Regions from separate parts of the Companilactobacillus farciminis KCTC 3681 genome, predicted to be linked through region 3. Evidence: predicted binding sites of a transcription regulator. Region 3 holds the regulator's gene; each other region holds the start of a gene.
What was found. The regulator HrcA, encoded in region 3, represses chaperone genes, less so after heat shock. The targets are predictions, from matches to a motif close to TTAGCACTCNNNNNNNNNGAGTGCTAA.

Region 1: a site for HrcA is predicted at 3,552-3,578, ahead of LF20184_RS11655 (Hsp20/alpha crystallin family protein). Genes of this name have one in related genera too.
Region 2: a site for HrcA is predicted at 3,976-4,002, ahead of clpP (ATP-dependent Clp endopeptidase proteolytic subunit ClpP). Genes of this name have one in related genera too.

The regions. Positions count from the first base shown of each region.
Region 1 is NZ_CP017702.1:2,343,864-2,350,953, forward strand. Features, by position in the region: gene LF20184_RS11635 (APC family permease) at 1-557, opposite strand, end outside; gene LF20184_RS11640 (APC family permease) at 711-2,117, opposite strand; gene LF20184_RS11645 (helix-turn-helix transcriptional regulator) at 2,248-3,090, opposite strand; gene LF20184_RS11650 (DUF488 domain-containing protein) at 3,118-3,477, opposite strand; gene LF20184_RS11655 (Hsp20/alpha crystallin family protein) at 3,647-4,084, shown strand; gene LF20184_RS11660 (LacI family DNA-binding transcriptional regulator) at 4,734-5,687, opposite strand; gene ubiE (bifunctional demethylmenaquinone methyltransferase/2-methoxy-6-polyprenyl-1,4-benzoquinol methylase UbiE) at 5,927-6,631, opposite strand; gene LF20184_RS11670 (histidine phosphatase family protein) at 6,642-7,090, opposite strand, start outside.
Region 2 is NZ_CP017702.1:830,415-837,504, reverse strand. Features, by position in the region: gene mdcA (malonate decarboxylase subunit alpha) at 1-801, opposite strand, end outside; gene LF20184_RS03935 (ACP S-malonyltransferase) at 805-1,728, opposite strand; gene LF20184_RS03930 (LysR family transcriptional regulator) at 1,839-2,714, shown strand; gene LF20184_RS03925 (acyltransferase) at 2,797-3,921, shown strand; gene clpP (ATP-dependent Clp endopeptidase proteolytic subunit ClpP) at 4,023-4,610, shown strand; gene LF20184_RS03915 (DNA-3-methyladenine glycosylase family protein) at 4,713-5,363, shown strand; gene LF20184_RS03910 (DHA2 family efflux MFS transporter permease subunit) at 5,462-6,856, shown strand; gene LF20184_RS03905 (putative glycosyltransferase family protein) at 6,955-7,090, shown strand, end outside.
Region 3 is NZ_CP017702.1:1,159,057-1,166,146, reverse strand. Features, by position in the region: gene dnaK (molecular chaperone DnaK) at 1-949, opposite strand, end outside; gene grpE (nucleotide exchange factor GrpE) at 985-1,542, opposite strand; gene hrcA (heat-inducible transcriptional repressor HrcA) at 1,559-2,605, opposite strand; gene ribF (riboflavin biosynthesis protein RibF) at 2,782-3,708, opposite strand; gene truB (tRNA pseudouridine(55) synthase TruB) at 3,721-4,635, opposite strand; gene rbfA (30S ribosome-binding factor RbfA) at 4,745-5,104, opposite strand; gene infB (translation initiation factor IF-2) at 5,272-7,090, opposite strand, start outside.

The sequences.
Region 1 (7,090 bases), 1.2 Mb from region 3:
ATAACAACCGCAACATTTTCGACTTTTTTCGAGAGACTAGTTCCGTGAGCAATCACAAAGGCAATTATCAAAACGATCAAAACGGCTGAGAGGTTGATTCCCCCACCTTCTAGTGGACCTGCGGATAAAAACTTAGGCAGATGAATTCCGAAAGCTCCGAGGATATTGTTATTAAAATACGATGCAAATCCGACTGATTGAGCGGATACCGACAAGAAATACTCCAAAATCAAGGCCCAACCGAGAATCCAACCGATTCCTTCACCATAAATGACGGAACCATACGAATACGCTGATCCAGCCACTGGCATAGCGGCCGCAAATTCTGCATAAGCCATCCCGACAACTCCGGCTACGATACCTGAAATCAAGAAAGCAATGGCAACTGCCGGTCCCGCATGTAATGCTGCTTCGTGTCCTGGCAAAATAAAAATACCAGTTCCGATAATGGCCCCAATTCCTAATGCTAATAAGTCTTTCGCTGTTAAACTTTTGGTCAGTCTAGCATCTACTTTTAAATAATTATCTACTGATTGTTTTTTAAAAATATCCTTCACAAAAATTCTTCCTCTCGAAAGCAACTAATTAAGTAAAAATTCTACTACAATGTTTTTGTTAAAAAAAGAGTTTTTCTAATAAAAAGTGTATTTCTCTAATATTCATTTTCAAAAAATAACCGATAGAATAAGCTTCTATCGGTTATCTTCTAATTAATGTGATTTATTTTGTAATTTTGAATGTTTTAATCCGTAAACGAAATAGACAATAATTCCAATAGTGATCCAAAGACCAACACTGATTTTAGAAATCGTTGGCAACATGAATAAGAAATAGATACTGGCAAGTCCGGCAAAGATTGGCAAGACTGGATACCAAGGCATCTTGAACCCGTCATTGGGAATATCTTTTCTTCTTCGCAAGGGGATTATTCCAAACGATATGAAGACAAAGGCCAACAAAGTTCCGGCATTGATCAAGGAAGTCAACTCCGTCAATGGTACTAATCCAGCAAAGAAAGCCTGAACGACCATTGCCAATAGAACAGCATTTCTAGGCACAGAGAATTTTTCATCAACTTCACCCATCTTTTCTGGCAACAAACCGTCACGTCCTAAGGCATAAACCAAACGTGAGCCACCAAAGAACATCGTTAATAATGACGTGAAAATTCCCACTAAAGCGCCAATAGTAATCAATTTATTCCAAGTATCCAAGTGAACTACTTTCAAAGCATAGGCAGCCGGATCATCAACGTTTAATTCTTTATAATTGACCACTCCAGTTAAGACAAAGGAGAAACCAACGTACAAAATAACTGCCACGACCACGGTACCTAAAACCCCACGAACGACATCTTTTTTGGGATTGATAGTTTCTGCAGAATTGGCTGCTAAAGCATCGAAACCAACGAAGGCAAAGAAGACTGTCGCTGTAGCAGTGGAAATTCCACCCATTCCAAATGGTTCAGTGTGGAACTGTTTAGGATAGAATGGTACGTAATTCTTAGTATTGATATAAAAAGCTCCAACGATGATGAACAAAATAATAATCGCTACTTTGATCAATACCGCCACGTTCTCGACTTTTTTCGACAAACTAGCACCTTGCAGGATAATGAACGCTATCAACAAAACAATCAAAGTCGCTGAAATATTAATAACTCCACCTTCCAAAGGTCCAGCCGCTAAGAACTTTGGCATGTGAACCCCAAAGGCTCCTAAGATATTGTTGTTGAAATACGAAGCAAATCCAACTGCTTCAGCAGAAACTGTCAAGAAATACTCCAAAATCAAAGCCCAGCCAAGAATCCAGCCAATAATTTCGCCATAAATGACCGCTCCAAACGAATACGCTGATCCGGCTACTGGCATAGCTGATGAAAATTCCGCATACGCCATCCCGACGAACCCGGAAACAATCGCCGCAATCAAAAACGCAACTGTAACTGCCGGTCCAGCGTGTAACGCCGCTTCATGTCCCGGCAAAATAAAGATACCTGTACCAATAACCGCTCCGATACCGAGTGACAATAAATCCCTTGCACCAAGAGTCTTGGTAAGTCTAGAATCAGCTTTTAAATATGTTGCTACCGATTCCTTTTTAAAGACATTTTTCATGAAAATTTACCCCTTAATTTGCGTAAAATGAATTACACTAAGCTTAAATCTTACTACAATATTTTTAATAAAAAAAGGCAATCTTCTCTTGTATTTAAGAAGATTACCTCAATTTTTTTTAATAATTATTCTAATTATTACCCTCGGTACGATATTTCGTTGGTGCCACCCCAGTATATTTCTTAAAGGTTTGACTAAAATAGCTCAATCTAGTGAAACCTAAGGAATCGGAAATATCATTGATACTCTTATCGGATTCTTTTAATAAGAGCATAGCTTTTTGAATCTTACGTGCATTCAAGTAGACTGAAAAGCTCAATCCCGTCTCTCGCTTAAACAGTTTACTAAAATAATAATCTGATAGATAAACCTTACTTGAAACTTGATCCAACGTTAATCTTTTATCTAAGTTACTATCAATATACTCTATTGCAGAAATAATGGAAGCATTTGACGTCGACATCGTCTTGATTTGTTGCAAAGCTTTGCCGTCGCTGTCGTCTAAATCATCTATAGCATCATTGACATCTAAAGCATATTTAATAATAAAGTCATCGATGCCACGATTTTCAATAATTAGCTTGGATATTCCTTCAACCATACAACGCAAGTAGACCACCTGATCATTCAATTTCTGCATTAAATCCAATCGCTTGGGACTAGCTTCAGGTGTATCCTTAGCCACGCAAATCTTGCCGACTCTTTGGTTTAATTGTGAAATCCGAATTGGCGAATCAGCGTATTCAATATGATACTTGTATTTATTAACACTTAATTTGGATAAATCCGCTTTTTTATCTTTTCGGATCAATAAAGCGCTTTCTGAAAGCTCGCCAAAAATGCCTGCTTGCAAGTGGTCATCATTCCCCAGAACAAAAACCGCTATGTCATTAGTTTGAGCATATGACTGCAGCAGGCGTATTATTAATTTTTCATTGCTAGATAATAAAGACTGTAAATCGAACTCTTCCATTTCGTTAGCTACCCTCATTTACAATATTTAAATTTTTTTATTTAGATATTCCATGAGAACTACCGCATTATTATGTTCTTCGTCTTTAGCACTGTATAGAATCAAAACATCTTGTTTTTGCAAAGCTGACTTGATTTCCGCTAGGAATTCAGGTGTATAGGGATTCTGATCAATTTCCTCCAAGTATCTTTTCTTGAATTCAGTATATTTTTCAGGATCGTGTCCAAACCATTTTCTCAATTCTGCTGACGGGGCAATCTGCTTTGCCCAAAGATCAAGTTTGGCTCTGACCTTAGACATTCCACGTGGCCATAGACGATCAATTAAAATTCGATAGCCTTCTGGTAATTCCTTGTCGTAGATACGTTTCAAAATTAGTTTAGTCATTTAACTAACCCTCTTTTTTTCATGTTAATTATATCACATAAAATAATTTATTATTTATAGAACTTTTTCTAATTTTAGCACTCGGCAATCTAGAGTGCTAAATTCTTGAATCTTCACCTAAATCGGTCTTACAATGTATTTGTAATGAAGGGAAAGGAAGTAACACAGTATGACAAATGAAATTATGGATCGTAACAATTTAATGAGAAATTGGTTCAACAATGATTCTTGGATGAACAATTTTCCATCCATATTTGACAACAATTTCCCAGAAGATTCAACATTGAAGACTGATATTAAAGAAACCGATAAAAACTACGAGGTTCATGTAGATATGCCTGATTTTGATAAGAAAGATATCGACATCAATTATGAAAATGACGTACTAACAATCAGTGGTCATCGTGATAGCTTTAACGACCACAACGATAAGAACGGCGACATGATTATGAGTGAACGTTCAAGTGGCCGTTACATGAGACAATATCACTTGCCAGCAGTTGATTCAAAGAGTATCAAAGCTACTTATGACAAGGGTGTTCTAGAAGTTGACCTTCCAAAATTGGAAAAGAAAGTTGAATCAGGACATCACATTGATATTGACTAATGTTTTCTAAAATATCAATTTAACTTCGACTTTTCAGTGGAGTCTGACTTACCGAGTTTGGTTCGGCACGGTCGGACTTCTTTTTTTATTGTAGCATTCCGTCCTCCATAGCAAAGAAATAAAGAATAAAACCAGGATCTAGTCTGGAGCACAATTTCAATTATACCTTCACAATTTCTTCACATTTTATAAATACATTTTTCATATTAATAAAGTACTATATAACTTGTAGATGAGAGATGTAATAAATCCCTTTTCTCACCCCCTATAACATATATATATTTAATCCCCTAATTTAAAAAACACCTTTCCCCGAGGTGTTTTTTTATGTATTTTAGGTATCTGCTAGTAGTAGTTATACATAAAATAAGCTATACTGATATATGCAGAGTGGTATTTTTCTACTCTCATGGGATGTAGTATTCATTTACTACAAAAGGACTTAAGAATTTATAAAATTAAAAGAGACTTATCTATAAACAGGGCTATCCATGATTTACGTAATAAAGAATATTTAAACTATTTTCTGATAAGCCTGTAACAAATCAAAAATTGATAAAAGATGACTATACTTTTATCTTCCCCCCTATAACAAAAAAATCCCCTAAAAAGGGCATCCTTTCTGATTAAGGATGCCCTTTTTGCTTGTTTATTTTTCTTTTAATGATCCACGTAAAATCAATTCTGAAGGAATCATCTTCTTCACAACATCTTTTTCAAAGATAGACCAAAAAGCATATTCACCAATTTCAGTCAATTTATGATCAACTGTTGAAAAATCCATCAAACGACTGTAATCCAAATCTTCTTGACCGATAACTGGAATTCTTTTCTTCATCTTAATTAATTGTTGAATTACTCCAGCTGCAACTTGATCGCTATTAGCAAAAATCACTTGTAAGTCAGGATCTTGCTCTAATAAATATTGGGCACCGAGATTGCCGCCTTTGAAATCTTTGGCTTTATTGTAGACGTGGTCTTGATCGATTTTCTTATCAAAAACTTGGTGGTAAGCGTGTTTAATTAATTTAGTCGACTGGCTTGAAGATTCTTTACGACTGACTGTAACGCCGATATGGTCAAAATTATGTTGTTGCAAAACTTCGAAAACATCAATAAATGACTGGCCCCGATTCGTATAAGCGCAAGAAATTGGGTAATCAAAGGTATCTTCACAACAAGTGATAGGTCCATACTGTTTGTATTCGAGAATTTTTTCAAAAGAAATAGCTCGGGAAGTAAAAATAATCCCATCAAAAGCGTGGTGCTTTAGCATTTCCAAATATTTAATCTCATTTTCTTCGTTATAATCAGATGGCAATAAAATCACTTGATAGTCTTCCTTGAATGCTACTCGAGTGATCGCAGCGACTAGTTTTTGAAAATATGGGATATTAATGTATGGCAAAACAACCCCAACCGTATGCGTTTGACCAGTACTTAAAGCACGGGCAACATCGTTAGGGTGATAATCTAATTCTTCCATAGCATCAATAATCTCAGCTCTAGTTTTGGCAGCAACATAACCTCGATCATTGATAACTCGAGAAACTGTCGAAACAGAATGCTTGGAAAGTTTGGCAACATCTCTAATATTTGACATAAAGATCACTCCTGATTTGGATTGTTAGCTTGCTACATCATGATAAATGCAGCTTTTTTTATAAAAAAACTAATCTTCACATTTTCTTCACAATTTCAAAATATTTGGTTCACACTTATTAAGTATAGTATTAATTGTAGATGAGAGATACGAAATCTCATCTCATCCCCCCTATAACATATATATTTAATCCCCTAAAAATTAAAAGAACACCTTCCCCGGGTGTTCTTTTTTCGTGTCTATTTTCTTGCGGAATGAATCGCGGCAGCCTTCAACATTAAGTCAGAGACTTCAATATCGTCAAAACCTGTATCTTGCATCATCTGCGCTAGCTGTTTGATACTAACGAATTTATTAACTGAGTCGTCCAAATACTGATATTCCGACTTACTTTTAGCAAAAACCTTTCCCATTAAAGGCATCAAGTGATTGAAATAAACTTGCCAACCTAATTTGACGACTGGCGTTTGAACCTTAAAAGCTTCCAAACAGATCAATTGTCCATTTGGTTTCAAAACACGAAAGATCTCATGCAACACTTGATCAGCATCCGGTACATTACGCAAACCAAATCCAATCGTCACCACATCAAAACTCTTATCAGAAAAATTCAAATCCATGGCGTTGCCTGACATTAATTCAATATTAGTTAAATTCGAAGCCGCAACTTTTGTTTGGGCAATCTTTAACATTTCGGAACTAAAGTCTAAACCGACTACCTTGGCATGTGGATATTTTTGGGCCAACATTATCGTCCAATCGGCTGTCCCACAACAGAGATCAAGAATCATATCTGGTCCATTATCGATCTTTGCTGTAGCGATTTTACGCCATTTTTGATGAGTCCCTAAACTCATAATGGAATTTAGTTTGTCATAGTTGCCGGCTATATTATTGAAAGTCTTTTGAACATCTTTTTGGGGAACTTTATTAGTCAGACTCATAATTTACCTCTTAATCAAGATTATTAGCACGTCCATAATACATGAGATAACGCTTGCCACTGTTGGAAATCATGTATTTGGAAACTCCGGCATTAGCTGGTTGGATGATTTGTGAAATATCTTCGATTCCAGTAATTTCTTTCATGATAGCACGACTAACGAATCCATGACAAACGACCATGATTTTCTCGTCGCCTTTTTTGGCCATATCATTCAAAAAGTCATCTACTCGCTTATAAACGTGTTCAAATGGTTCGCAATTTTCAGCATAATCAGCATATTTAGGTGCTAAATAATGGTTTTCATCAAACGCATCAGGATATTTGGGCTCCAATTCAGTTGCTTTAACACCATCCCATGAACCGTAATCACCTTCACAAAGACGCTTATCCAATTTGATTTCGTGAACGCCTTGGTTCAAAATTTCGGCAGTTTGAGCGGCACGTTTTAGAGGACTTG
Region 2 (7,090 bases), 330 kb from region 3:
GTATGTAGGTAGCAACAATTCGATAGCGGCAGTATTGAAACCAACACCGTGGTTAACTGTTTGAACGTTGTGTTTTTCATAAATACCACGAATAGCCATCATACCCATTAAAATTTGTAGTTCAGTAACATTTTGAGGGTCACGTGTAAATAGTGGTTCCAATTGATAAGGTTCATCAGCTGGAACAACGATATCGACCCAGTCACCAGGGATGTCAACACGAGGAACTTTATCAACGACTTCGTTAGCTTGAACGATTACGATACCGTCTTTAAAGGCTGCAGCTTCAACGATAGCTGGTGTTTCTTCGGTATTTGCACCTGTGTAAAGATTACCGTTGCGGTCTACTTTATCAGCAGCTACCAAAACAACATTTGGAATCAAGTCAACGTATAGTCGAGCGTACAATTCAAGATAAGTGTGAATATCGCCAACTTCCATTGTTCCGTCAGCAATCATTTGAGAAATTCTCGTACTTTGAGGTCCCGCAAATGAGAAATCTAATTTTTTAGCGATACCTGTTTCAAAAATATCCAAATGTTCTGGACGTGACACACTGGACATGATCATGTGTAAGTCGTGAACTTTCTCGGGGTCAACTGAAGCTAATACCTTTGACAAGAAACTAGCTTGTTTTTGGTTATCCCCTTCCAAAACGACTTTATCGCCTGGTTTAATAACACTTTCTAATAATTCTTTAGCATTTTGAGTTTTAACAAATTTGCCATCGAGCATTGATGCGATACTGTCTAATTTGGCAGCTTTGGCATCACGATTTTGAGTCCAACTTCTTTTAGCCATCAATTATCCTCTTTTCCATTTCTCTAACAAAAATTGAATATCATCAAGATTCATATTGTTCATGGTGATAGTTCGAAAATCTGGGAACTTGCTTTTAACTAATTTCGTAAAAGTTTGTCCTGGTTTTATTTCTAAAGCTGTATCAACGCCTAATTCCTTGGCAACATCCATCATTGTGTCCCAATAAACGGGATGAACTAGATTATTGATCATGTCGTATTTGACACCATCAACTTTTCTGATCGCATGACCGTTGTAATTTGCCAAGTAGGTGCATTGGGGATCGTTCAAAGAAACATCTGCCAACTCTTTTTCCAAGACATCAGCAACAGATTGCATCAGAGGTGAATGCGATGGGACGGGAACTTTCAAGAGAACCGTTTTTTGAGCATTGTTGTTTTTTGCTAAAGACAATACTTGTTTGATTCCTTTGATTGAACCAGAAACAACCGTCTGCAATTCAGAATTCTGATTAGAAGTAAAGACAGGTTGATCTTCGTTATTAACTTGGTCGACCAAATTATTAACTTCTTTTCTAGTCAAACCGACGATTGCTCCCATTCCATAACCGGTTGGATAAGACTCTTGCATCTTTTGCGAACGAATATAAACAATCTTGATGGCATCGTCTTCACTGATAACGCCACTAGCAACTGCCGCCGCAAAAATACCTAGCGAGTGTCCTGCCACTACGTCTGGAGTTTGATTGATTTTCTTTAATTGCCTAATATTGAACAATTGCAAAATCAAAATTCCTAATTGAATTTGAATCGAATCTTGGTAAGCTTGTTCATCATCGGTCAATTCAACGCCTGTCAAATCCTTCACTTTTTCAAGCATCGACTTTGGTACGTCTTTTAACATTCCGCTTTTCTGACCACCTTGGCCAGGAAAAATCCATAACACCGAAATAGTATCCACCTCCATCAAATTCTTTTTATTGATCTCACAAGTTCAGTATATGAAATGATTCTTAACATGTATAATATAGAAAAAGCATAATACTTAACCATTTGGTTATATAAGAGGTGTCAATTTTGAATATCAATCAACTCAAATACTTCGTCGTCGTTGCCAATCAAGAGAGTATTACCAAGGCTTCCAACATCTTGTACGTTTCTCAACCAGCTGTTAGCAAGATGATCAAGCAATTAGAAGAAGAACTAAATACTAAATTGTTCGATCGGACTGGTCGTACGTTAAAACTCAATCGTTCAGGAAAATTATTTTACAGTTACGTCAATGACAGCCTAGAAGAACTCGACCGTGGTATCAACGCCGTTAAAGGCGGTCCAGATAAGGTCGAACATCCCATTTCTTTATTAATGGAAGTGGCTTCCCCCTTCATCCCTGCCATCGTCTCGACTTTTAAACAAAAATTCCCCAACGTCAGATTGAACATTGCTCAACATAACGTCAGGGAAACAGATTTTAAACAATTCGACTTTATCGTCACGACTAAACCATTGGAAGGTTTGACCAACGTACCAGTCTTGAAGGAAGAAATCTTTGTCGGCTGGAATATCAACTACGGTTACAGCAAACAATTTATCCGCCCTAAAGACTTACAAGGTGAAAAACTAATCGGCTTATCGAAAAATAATCCTTTACGTTTGACGATCGACAACTATTTCAACAAACGCGACATCGCTTTGGATTACATGTATGAAGCTGACGACCCAGCAACTGTCAGAGGATTGATTGAAGCAGGAATTGGTTTGAGTTTCATTCCTTCAGTTACTTGGCAAACGATCCAACCTCGAGTTCAACTTGCTAGACTTGCTCCGGATCCACTGCAGCGGACTATTTACCTCAGTTCTCCCTATGGAGTTCTCAATGGTATCAAACGTGAAATTAGTAATGAATTGATCATGATTTTCTTAGATTTCCAAAATTTCGAGTTAAAAATTTAGTTGCATTTTAGAATGAATGCGCTTATATTGAATTTAAGTTTCCTTTTGTTGATCTCACAAATTTACAAGAGGAGTGTTTCACATGAAAATAAAAAAAGACACTACAAGCCCGGCCGACATCGGTGATTACATGAAGGTCTTCGCTTGTACTGCCGTTATGATGCAGACCGTATTGAGTCTAGTTCTTGCAACTAGTCCAACTTATAACTATCAAACGCCAATTGGTATTATTTATAACTTAGTTAAGTTCACTGCTCCAGCCTTTATTTTTGGTATCTTGTATACCACGACTAGAACAACTAACCAAAATACCTTGGCCAATTATGGTGGCTATTTGAAAAAACAATGGTCTGCTCTTTTTGTACCCACAATTTGGTGGACCTTAGCCTACCTACTAATCATGCCAAATGTTCAACAAGTTAATCAGTATCACGATGTTGGCTCTTTTATTTGGCACTTTATCAATGGTAATGCCGCACCACATTTGTGGTATAACACGATGATGCTACAATTCATTATTTTAATGCCATTTTTCTGGCTACTAGCTCATTTTGTAAGAAATAATTCTAAGCGTGGAATTTGGACTTTAATTATCACGACCGTTCTCTTTGCTGCTTGGATTGGATTTTACGATTTAGAAGTCTTCCACGGACCTCACGAACAAAGCTGGTATTTACTCGATCGAATCTTTATTAGCTTCGTCATTTACGGAATCTTTGGGGTATTAAGTTGGATGTTTAGAGATAAACTCGAAACATTTTTGAAGAAGTCTTTTCCTATTTTAGTAATTCTCTTCATAGCTGTCTTTTATTGGACTAACAAAGAACTCTTTAATTTCGGCTATCCAGTCAGCTTAGCTAATGCTCCTTATTACAAACCTTCGATGACCCTATATGCTTTGTTAATTATCGGTTTAGTTGCAACTTTAGCTATCAAGCACATCAACGATAATTCCAAAGCCCTACCAGTATTTCACTTTTTAGCAACCTATGCTTACCGAGCTTACTTGTCTAACGTCTTTTGGCTACAGATCATCTGGCGCTTAGGTGGTAAAAATTTGGTTAATATCAATCCTATCCTAGCCATTATCGTTTGCTATTTATTGACTTGGGTACTATCATTTGCTTCTGCGTATGTATTTCACATTATTTGGTCAAAAGTCAAAGATTCTTTGATGAGAAAACGTGTTCAGGAGTCAACTGAATAAATATTTTTATTTATCGAGCTTAGTTTGTTGACCCGATACATATTGTATGCTAAATTAGCACTGTGCTATTAAGAGTGCTAATTAAAAACAGGAGGCATTTTATGTTAGTTCCTACAGTTATTGAACAAAGTTCACGTGGCGAACGTGCCTATGATATTTACTCAAGATTATTAAAAGACAGAATCATCATGTTATCTGGTGAAGTTAACAGTCAAATGGCAAACACTGTCATTGCTGAACTACTTTTCCTTGATGCTCAAGATTCAGACAAGGATATTTCCATGTACATCAACTCACCCGGTGGTTCAGTTACCGACGGATTAGCTATCATGGATACTATGAATTTCGTTAAATCTGATGTTCAAACAATCGCAACTGGTTTAGCTGCCTCAATGGGTAGTGTCTTGTTGTCATCAGGTACAAAAGGCAAACGTTTTGCCCTACCAAATTCAACTGTCCTCATTCACCAACCATTAGGTGGTGCTCAAGGTCAACAAACAGAAATTGAAATTGCTGCCCAAGAAATCTTGAAGACTAGAAAGAGATTAAATCACATTTTGGCTGACAACTCAGGTCAAACATTCGAAAAACTTCAAAAGGATACTGATCGTGATAACTACATGACAGCCCAAGAAGCTAAAGACTATGGTTTGATTGATGAAATCATGACAAACAAAGCTGACAAATAATCTTTTACAAAAATCTTCCTTTATCCATTTTGGATAAGGGGAGATTTTTTTTGTTTCAATATACCCATTCCCTCTTATACTTGAACTGATTTGGAGGCAATAATGACTATTTCAAAACATTTAGACCAAGACTCTCTTTCAGTTCAATATTTAATAAAAAAAGACAAACACCTCGCTAAAGTTATTCAAATGGTGGGGCCAATAAATTATCAACTGCAAACTGATGCCTACGCTTTTTTAGTCAGTCAGATTATTGAACAAATGCTTTCAAAAAAGGTCGCACAAGTATTAACACTTCGTCTAACAAACGAATGTGATGGCCTTATTTGTCCAACTAAAATTAAATGCTTATCCGATGAACAATTATTAAGTATCGGTATCTCACACTCTAAAGTGCACTACATTCAAAACTTAACAGCGGCAATTCTAACAAAGAAAGTAATTTTTTCAGATTACTCAAAAATGTCTGATTCAGAAGTTATCGACAGCTTAACCACAATCAAGGGTATCGGTGTTTGGTCTGCCAAGATGTTTCTGATTTTTTCACTAGATCGACCAGATATTTTGCCATTTGAAGACGTAGCCTTCTTACAAAGTTACAGCTGGGTTTACAAAACTCACAATTTCAAAAAAGCGGCCGTAATGAAAAAATGTTCCAAGTGGCATCCCTATGCATCTATCGCTAGTAGGTATATGTATCAGGCGAAAAATCTAGGCTTAACTAAAAATGTTTTTCATTTATACAAAAAATAGTCCTGAAAGCGCTGTATTACGGGCATTGTGTTGGACAGCTTTTTTCATTTAGACTATCCTTTATTTGGTATTAGATTTTACAAAGAAGGGATATTTCTATGAATAAGGGTCAAATTCAAAATAGCCTTGCTCGGAAGTTATTCATCATAACTTTGCTGTCGGGAACCTTTACGATGTCGATCAGTCAGTCATCACTTTCAACGGCTTATCCAACATTGATGAAATTTTTCGGCGTTACAGCACCCACGATTCAATGGTTAACAACTGGTTTTATGTTGATCATGTGTATCATGATGCCCATCAGTCCTTGGCTATTAAATAATTTTTCATTTAAAAAAATCTTTTTAAGCGTTGTTGGGATTTTTGCACTGGGTACTTTGATTATCATCACTGCTCAAAGCTTTCCTATGGCGATGCTCGGTAGAGGTTTAGAAGCTATTGGTGTTGGGGTTTTATTCCCATCATTTCAGTCGGTTTTATTGACCATCACACCGGAAAGTAAACGTGGTGCTACCATGGGCTATGCCGGTTTGGTCATGGGGTCTGCTTTAGCTAGTGGTCCAATTATTTCTGGTATTGTTTTGAACTTTTTAAAATGGCAAGGATTATTCGTCATCTTCTTATTGATCATGATCGTAATTTTTATCAGTGGTCTCTTCAATATCAAAGACGTCATGCCACGTCACAAAGCTAGTTTGGATTTAATTTCAACAATTTACTTACTCGGTTTGATTGGTTTGCTCTATGTGGTCAATCAAGCTGGAGCTACTAAGAGTTTGAGTACTAATTTAACAATTCTTTTAGTAATCAGTATCGTCTTGACAGTTCTTTTCGTTCATCGTCAATTGACTAAAAAAGAACCGCTACTTGATTTGAAAGTTATGAAGAATTTCAACTTTGACTTAGCCGCAATTTTGACCGGTTTTTCATACATTTCATTGATCGTCGTAACTATCATTTATCCACTTTATTATCAAAATGTTTTACACGTTTCCGTTTTAAAATCTGGTTTGGCACTAGTCCCACCCGCTATCGTTTTGAGTATTTTAAACCCATTGACGGGTAGTCTAGCTGATAAAATTGGCTTCAAAGCTACTTTGATTACTGGTATGTCAATGATCACTGTCGGTTGGTTCTTATTGTTCATTCTCCACTTCAAATTGAGCATGTTACCAATGATTTTGATTGCTATTTTAATTGAAGGTGGCAATGCCTTCGTTATGATGCCTGCAACTACACTCGGTGGTAATTCACTACCAGAGGACTTGATTCCACACGGAACAGCTATCATCACAACTGCTCGACAACTATTTGGGTCACTTGGTGTCAGTTTAGCGACATTGATTCTGGTAATTACTAACCAAAATCATCACTTACCTGCTAACGATGGTTTAATTGGTTATCAAAGAGTCTTTGCATTCTTCTTCGTAATAGAAGTTATCGGCCTTATCTTTGCCTTTATGATCAAGAACACCAAAAAAGCTAGCAAATAATAATTTTAGTTCATGACTTTTCGTCGTGGGCTATTTTTTTGTTTTTAACAATTGAAGTATAATTAAGGTCTGGATTATTTATCTATAGGAGAAATATTTTGGACTCAAAAAATAACTCACATAAGCAAACTACTTTTATCGCCTTATTCTTTTTTATTATTTTATTAGCTTGGACTATTTGGCAGTTTCACTTTAACTACATGGTTTCGCTTTATGATACTTTTTTTCATTCAG
Region 3 (7,090 bases):
TACGTGTTGAACCACCATTTAGGATAACCTTGTCGATGTCTGAAGTAGTTAAGTTAGCATCCTTCAAAGCATTGTCAACAGGGATCTTTGTTCTTTCAACTAGGTCTGAAGTCAATTCATCGAACTTAGCACGTGTCAATGTTTCTTCCAAGTGAAGTGGGCCATTAGCACCTGATGAAATAAATGGAAGACTGATTGATGTTTGAGCAACACCTGATAAGTCTTTCTTAGCTTTTTCAGCAGCATCCTTTAATCTTTGAAGAGCCATCTTGTCTTGACTCAAATCAACGCCATTTTCAGCCTTGAATTGTTCAACTAGCCAGTCGATGATCTTTTGGTCAAAGTCATCACCACCAAGACGTGTATCACCATTTGTTGAAAGTACTTCGAAGACTCCATCACCTAATTGAAGTACAGAAACATCAAATGTACCACCACCAAGGTCATAAACAAGGATCTTTTCGTCACCCTTGTCGTTATCTAGACCATAAGCAAGAGCTGAAGCTGTTGGTTCGTTAACGATACGTTGAACGTTCAATCCAGCAATCTTACCGGCATCCTTAGTAGCTTGTCTTTGTGAATCGTTGAAGTATGCAGGAACTGTAATAACAGCATCTGTAACTTTTTCACCTAAGTAGTCTTCTGAGAACTTCTTGATGTGTTGCAAGATGAAAGCTGAAATTTCTTGTGGTGTGTATGACTTGCCGGCTACAGTAACTTTGTAACCTGCTTCACCCATGTGACGTTTGATTGATGAAACTGTATCAGGGTTTGTGATAGCTTGTCTTTTGGCAACTTCACCAACTTGAATTTCACCATCTTTAAATGCAACAACTGAAGGAGTTGTTCTTGCACCTTCTGGGTTTGTAATAATCTTTGGAGAACCGCCTTCCAAAACGGCTACAGCAGAGTTTGTAGTACCTAAATCAATACCAATAACTTTAGACATAAACCTAAACCTCTTTTTAATTTTTTATTTACTAATTATTGTGCAACGACAACCATTGCTGGACGTAAGACACGGTCTTCAAGTTTGTATCCCTTTTGAAGGACTTGAACAACGGTATCTTTCTTGTGGTCATCATCAGCTGGAACAGTTTGAACAGCTTGAGCAACTGCAGGATCAAACTTCTCACCTACATTGTCGATAGCTTTGACATGGTTGTCTTCCAATGCTTTAACCATGTGTTGTTGAACCATCTCGATACCCTTCTTCAATTGCTTGCTTGAGTCATCTGTGGCTTCAACATTCAAAGCACGTTCCAAATTATCCAAAACGGGAAGAATTTCAGTAGCTAGCTTTTGTCCGTCATATTTAAGCATACCAGCAACTTCTTTTTTATGACGATTATTCATATTTTGAATTTCAGCTTGGCTTCTTAAGAACTTGTCTTCCAAGTCCGCATTCTTGGCATTAAGATCTTTGATCTCTTTGTCTTTTGGATCTTGTTTTTCAGCTGTTTTCTTTTCAGCTTTTTTATCAGTCTTTGAAGTTTCTTCTTTAGCAGTCTTCAAATCTTGATCTTTTTGTTTATCTGCCATTACTTCCTCCTAAATTTCAAGAATCATCATACCTTGAATAATAATCAATCAACCTTTTCGCTAATTCAACTCTAAATTCGCCTAACAAACCAATCAATTGCGAATAATGCATCGTAGTTGGGCCAAGTAAGGCAATGACGCCTTTACCGTGATGTCCAACATCATAATTAGCAGTAATGATACTGTAATTCTTCAATGCATCACTACCTAATTCGCTTCCTAAACGAACTTTTATTCCATCATCTAAAATCGATGGATCTAACAGTTTTCTCAAATCGTTGCTTTGATTAATTATCGAGAACAACGACTGAACCTCTGACATATCGTCACTATTAGCATAATTCAAAAGATTCAATTGACCGTCGACATAATACTTCTCTGATTCAGCCTTCTTAAAGAGTGAATCCATCATATCCAACAAACCATCAGTTGAATACATATATTCGGAAAGAATTGCTGGGACATCGCTGTGAAGCATTCGAAGGACTTTATTCAAAGGTTGTCCAACTAATTTATCATTCACGATGTTGACGATTTTTTCAATTAATGAAGTATCAAAATCATCATCGACAGTATAAATATTATTTTCTACATTATTATCACTTGTGACAATGATTGCCATAAGTTGATGTGCATTCAATGGGACGATTCTAAATCCAGTCAAACGAATCGAACTGCTTTCAGGTCCCAAAGTAATTGCGGTGTAGCTAGTTAAATGAGATAAGATCTTGGCGGATTGTTCGATAATATCACCGATTTGATGATATGTTTTACCGAAATCCTCGTCAATTCTTTGAGCTATATCTTGTGGCACACTAGTTGGTTGTACCAGATGATCGAGATAATAGCGATATCCCATTGCCGAAGGAATTCGACCTGAAGAAAGATGGGTCTTCTCGAGGTACCCAACTTCTTCGAGCATTGCCATTTCATTTCTGATTGTCGCAGAACTTACATGAAATGGTAATTCGTTCATCAATGTCTTCGACCCAACCGGCTGGCCGGTATCTGTAAATATGCGCACGACTTCTCTCAAGATTGCATCTTGACGTTGTGATAGCATTATACCGTCCTCCTTTTTAGCACTATTCATACCTGAGTGCTAACAATGTAAAATATAACAATCTATCCTAATAGTGTCAAGTATGCACGCTCAATTTCCATAATTATTTCCATAACTGACCTTTTTTATAAACAATGAAAAAGAGAACCTCTTGGCTTACACCATAAGTCCTCCATCTATAAAACTTTTAAAGAATTGCTTTTATCTAATTCTAACTGTTTGATCAAGCCTTCTGCACCATCGAACTTCACTTCGCCACGAAGATACTTGACCCATTCGATCACAACCGGTTGACCATAAATATCCTGATTAAAGTCAAAGATATTCGACTCGATCGTAATACCGGTATTCTCTTTGAACGTTACGTTATAACCAACTGAGGTCATCGAATTGTACCAAACGCCAGCTACTTTTATTTTAGTAGCATAAACGCCGATTGACGGAATCAATTGATCTCCATCGACTGCAATGTTAGCTGTTGGATAACCGAGTGTGCGACCACGTTGCAATCCGTGAATGACCTTACCTTGATTTTGGTAATTGTAGCCTAAAAATTTATTGGCTTCAGAGATTTTGTCACTAGTGATGAACTCTTTGATAGCACTGGAACCAATCTTTTGATCATTGATCAATTGTTCTGGCACCATAACAGTTTCAAAATTACCTTTAGAATAATTAGGTAGATTAGCCATGTTAGCAACATCTTTTTTACCATAAGTGTAGTCAAAACCGGCAACAACGTATTTAGCTTTGAGGTCGATCATGTATTGATCCACGAATTCTTGTGGCTTAAGGTGGGCGAAATCAGGCGTGAACTTCACAAAATAAAGATAGTCCACTCCTAATCCTTCAACTAGCTGAGCTTTACGGCTTCTCGTTGAAAGATATTTAAAATTAGTTTCGTGTTGATAAACAGTTCTAGGTGATCGATCAAAGGTCAAGAGGATTGATTTCAAATTATGCTCTTTAGCTAATCTCACACCCGTCTTGATAACCTTTTGATGTCCTAAATGTACCCCGTCAAAAAAGCCCATGATCAACACTGTTGCTTCGGCTGGCAATTGCTCTTTTTTTAGCGGATGTTTAACATTAATAATCTGCATAATTACCCTCTTTTACTTATTGTTCAATAACATCAAATCTGGAATCCACATATTTCTAACTTTATCATACTTGTAAAGTGCTTTGGTTACGCCATCTCTTTGGACACGTAATTGTTTAGTTTTGTCAGAGTCAACGTCTTTTTCTTCTAAAAATCCCCCATGACTGACACGAACATCCCACTGTTCATCGTTCAATTCTAAACTAGGCACCTCTTTTAAAACTTCATCGATCGACTTCAAGAAATGATAATCATCTTTTTCCATCATCTCTTCAATTTGACCTAAGGTAAAAGTCTCTTCAATTGGAAAACCAGCACTTTTTACTCGCGTCAATTGCGACATAAAGGCAGGATATCCTAATAATTTACCAAATTCTACAGCTAAAGTTCTGACATAAGTTCCTTTAGAACATTTAACGTGAAATTTAATCGTTTGATAACCCGTTGTTTCGTCGAAACTAGGTTCTGAAGTCATTGAAAAGCTATAAATGTGAATTTGGCGAACTGGTCGTTCTACTTCGATACCAGCTCGAGCATACTCATAGAGTTTCTTACCATTCACACGAACAGCTGAAAACATTGGTGGAATCTGCTTTAAGTCCCCGGTCATTTGTTCAAAAGTCTGCTCTAATTCTTCATTAGTGAATGGCTTTGACAATTTCTTTTCCTCAACAGTTTCGCCTTCACGGTCTTCAGTAGTCGTTGAACGTCCAATAGTGATTTCTCCGGCATATTCTTTAGGAGAGCCCGTCAAAGTGTTTACCAGCTTCGTTGCTTGTCCAACGCAGATTGGCAAAACTCCATCAACCAACGGATCCAAAGTTCCTGTGTGGCCAATTTTTCTCGTGTGCAAGATTTTTCTTAATTTATATACATAGTCCGAACTAGTTTGTCCGATTTCTTTATTTAATGGAATTACTCCGTCCATAACAAATCTCCATTTTTCGTAATATCATTAATAATTTTACTAGTCTTCCTTAACAATAGAAAGTTTTCCACAAAAAAACAGGCAAGAAAAAAATTCCCACCTGTTTTTTTTAACGATTAGCTTCGTCTTGGTGTAACTTAGCAATCAATTTATCAATCTTTTCTCCGTAACGAACTGATTGATCTTGCTTGAATTCGAGTTCAGGGACTTTGTACAAAGTTAACTTTTGACCTAATTCACGACGAATCAAGCCTTTAGCTTTATCTAGTCCTGCTTGAGTTTTTTCAACATCACTAGCTTTTTCAGATAGAATGCTGTAATAAATTGTGGCTTGTTGCAAATCACCGGTCATTTCGACACCTGTGACTGTAACGCCTTGAACTCTAGGATCTCTTACACGTTTAAGAAGAATATCGTTAACTTCTTTTTGAATTTCTTGTTCAACACGACCTATACGATGTTTTACCATGCTGTACCTCCATAATTATTTTCAAACTATCTCTAGTTTACTTGTCATCTTTTAATCATCACTGCTTGATTATATCACATTACTTGGCAATTCTTTTTGTTGAATAATTTGTCAAAAAAATAAAGTCAGAATGTTTCAACAGCATTCCGACTTTATTAGATAATTAACTATTTAACTGGAACTTGTTCCATAACATAAACTTCGACTTCATCGCCGATCTTAATATCGTTGTAGTTTTCGATTGTGATACCACATTCGAATCCTGAACCAACTTCCTTAACGTCATCTTTGAAACGTTTTAGAGAAGCTAGCTTACCTTCAGTAATAACGATACCGTCTCTGATAAGTCTTACGCCACTATCACGTTGGATCTTACCACTGTTTACATAACAACCAGCGATAGTACCAATCTTAGATACGTTGTATGTTTCACGAACAGTCAAGTTACCAATAACTTTTTCTTCGTAAACTGGTTCCAACATACCCTTCATAGCAGCTTCGATTTCGTCGATAGCCTTGTAAATAACTCTGTGTAGACGAATATCAACATTTTCATCCTTAGCTTGAACCTTGGCTTGAGCAGTTGGACGAACGTTAAATCCAATGATGATAGCGTTACTTGCAGCAGCCAAGTTAACATCACTTTCAGTAATGGCACCAACGGCAGAGTGAATGATATTGACACGAACGCCTTCAACTTCGATCTTCTTCAAACTTCCGGCAATGGCTTCAGCAGAACCTTGAACATCGGCTTTAATAATAACGTCGACTTGTTTAAGTTCTCCCTCTTTCATTGTTTCGAACAAGTTATCAAGAGTTACAGGGTTAGTATTTTGACGTTCCTTTTGAAGAGCACGACTAGCACGTTCTTCACCGGCGGCACGAGCTGTCTTTTCATCATCGAAGACAACGAACTTGTCGGCTGATTCAGGAACATCGTTTAGACCAGTAATTTCAACTGGCTCTGATGGTTTAGCATTCTTGATGTCTTTACCATTGTAGTTTGTCATTGTTCTGACACGACCAAAGGTATTACCAACAACGATTGGATCACCAACATGTAGTGTACCTTGTTGAACTAGCAATGTAGCAACTGGTCCACGACCCTTATCCAACTTAGCTTCGATAACAGTACCGATAGCCTTTTGTTGAGGGTTAGCCTTTAATTCTAGAACATCAGATTCTAGAAGAACCATTTCTAGCAATTCGTCGATATTTGTACCCATTTTGGCAGAAATATTAACAAAGATAGTATCCCCACCGTAATCTTCTGGAACTAAGTCATATTGCATTAGTTCTTCGATTACGTGTTGTGGGTTAGCACCTGGCTTATCGATCTTATTGATAGCTACGATAATTGGGTCATTTGCGGCCTTGGCGTGGTTGATAGCTTCAATTGTCTGTGGCATAACACCATCATCAGCAGCAACAACCAAAATAACGATATCAGTAATATCAGCACCACGAGCACGCATATTAGTAAAGGCAGCGTGTCCTGGAGTATCCAAGAATGTAATCAATCTGTCTTTTAGACGAACTTGGTAAGCACCGATATGTTGAGTGATACCACCAGCTTCACCGGCAGTAACATGTGTGTGTCTTAGGTGATCAAGCAAGGTTGTCTTACCATGATCAACGTGACCCATGATTGTAACTACTGGTGGGCGAGTAACAAGGTTCTCCGTTGTATTAACTTCAGCATCGAAGTACTTGTCGATATCGGCAACATCTTCTTGAACCTTTTCTTCTGACTTAATACCGTAATCTTCAGCCAACAATTCAATGGTATCTTTATCCAATGACTTGTTTTGGTTGATCATAATACCAAGCATAAAGAGTTTCTTAACAATTTCAGCTGGTTCTCTGTGAATCAACTTACCAATATCTTGAGCGTTCATACCCACTGTATAAACAAGTGTTTCTGGTAATGGACGTTCCTTTCTTTGTGGCATTGGCTTCTTAGGTTCAGTACGTTGACGTTGTTGA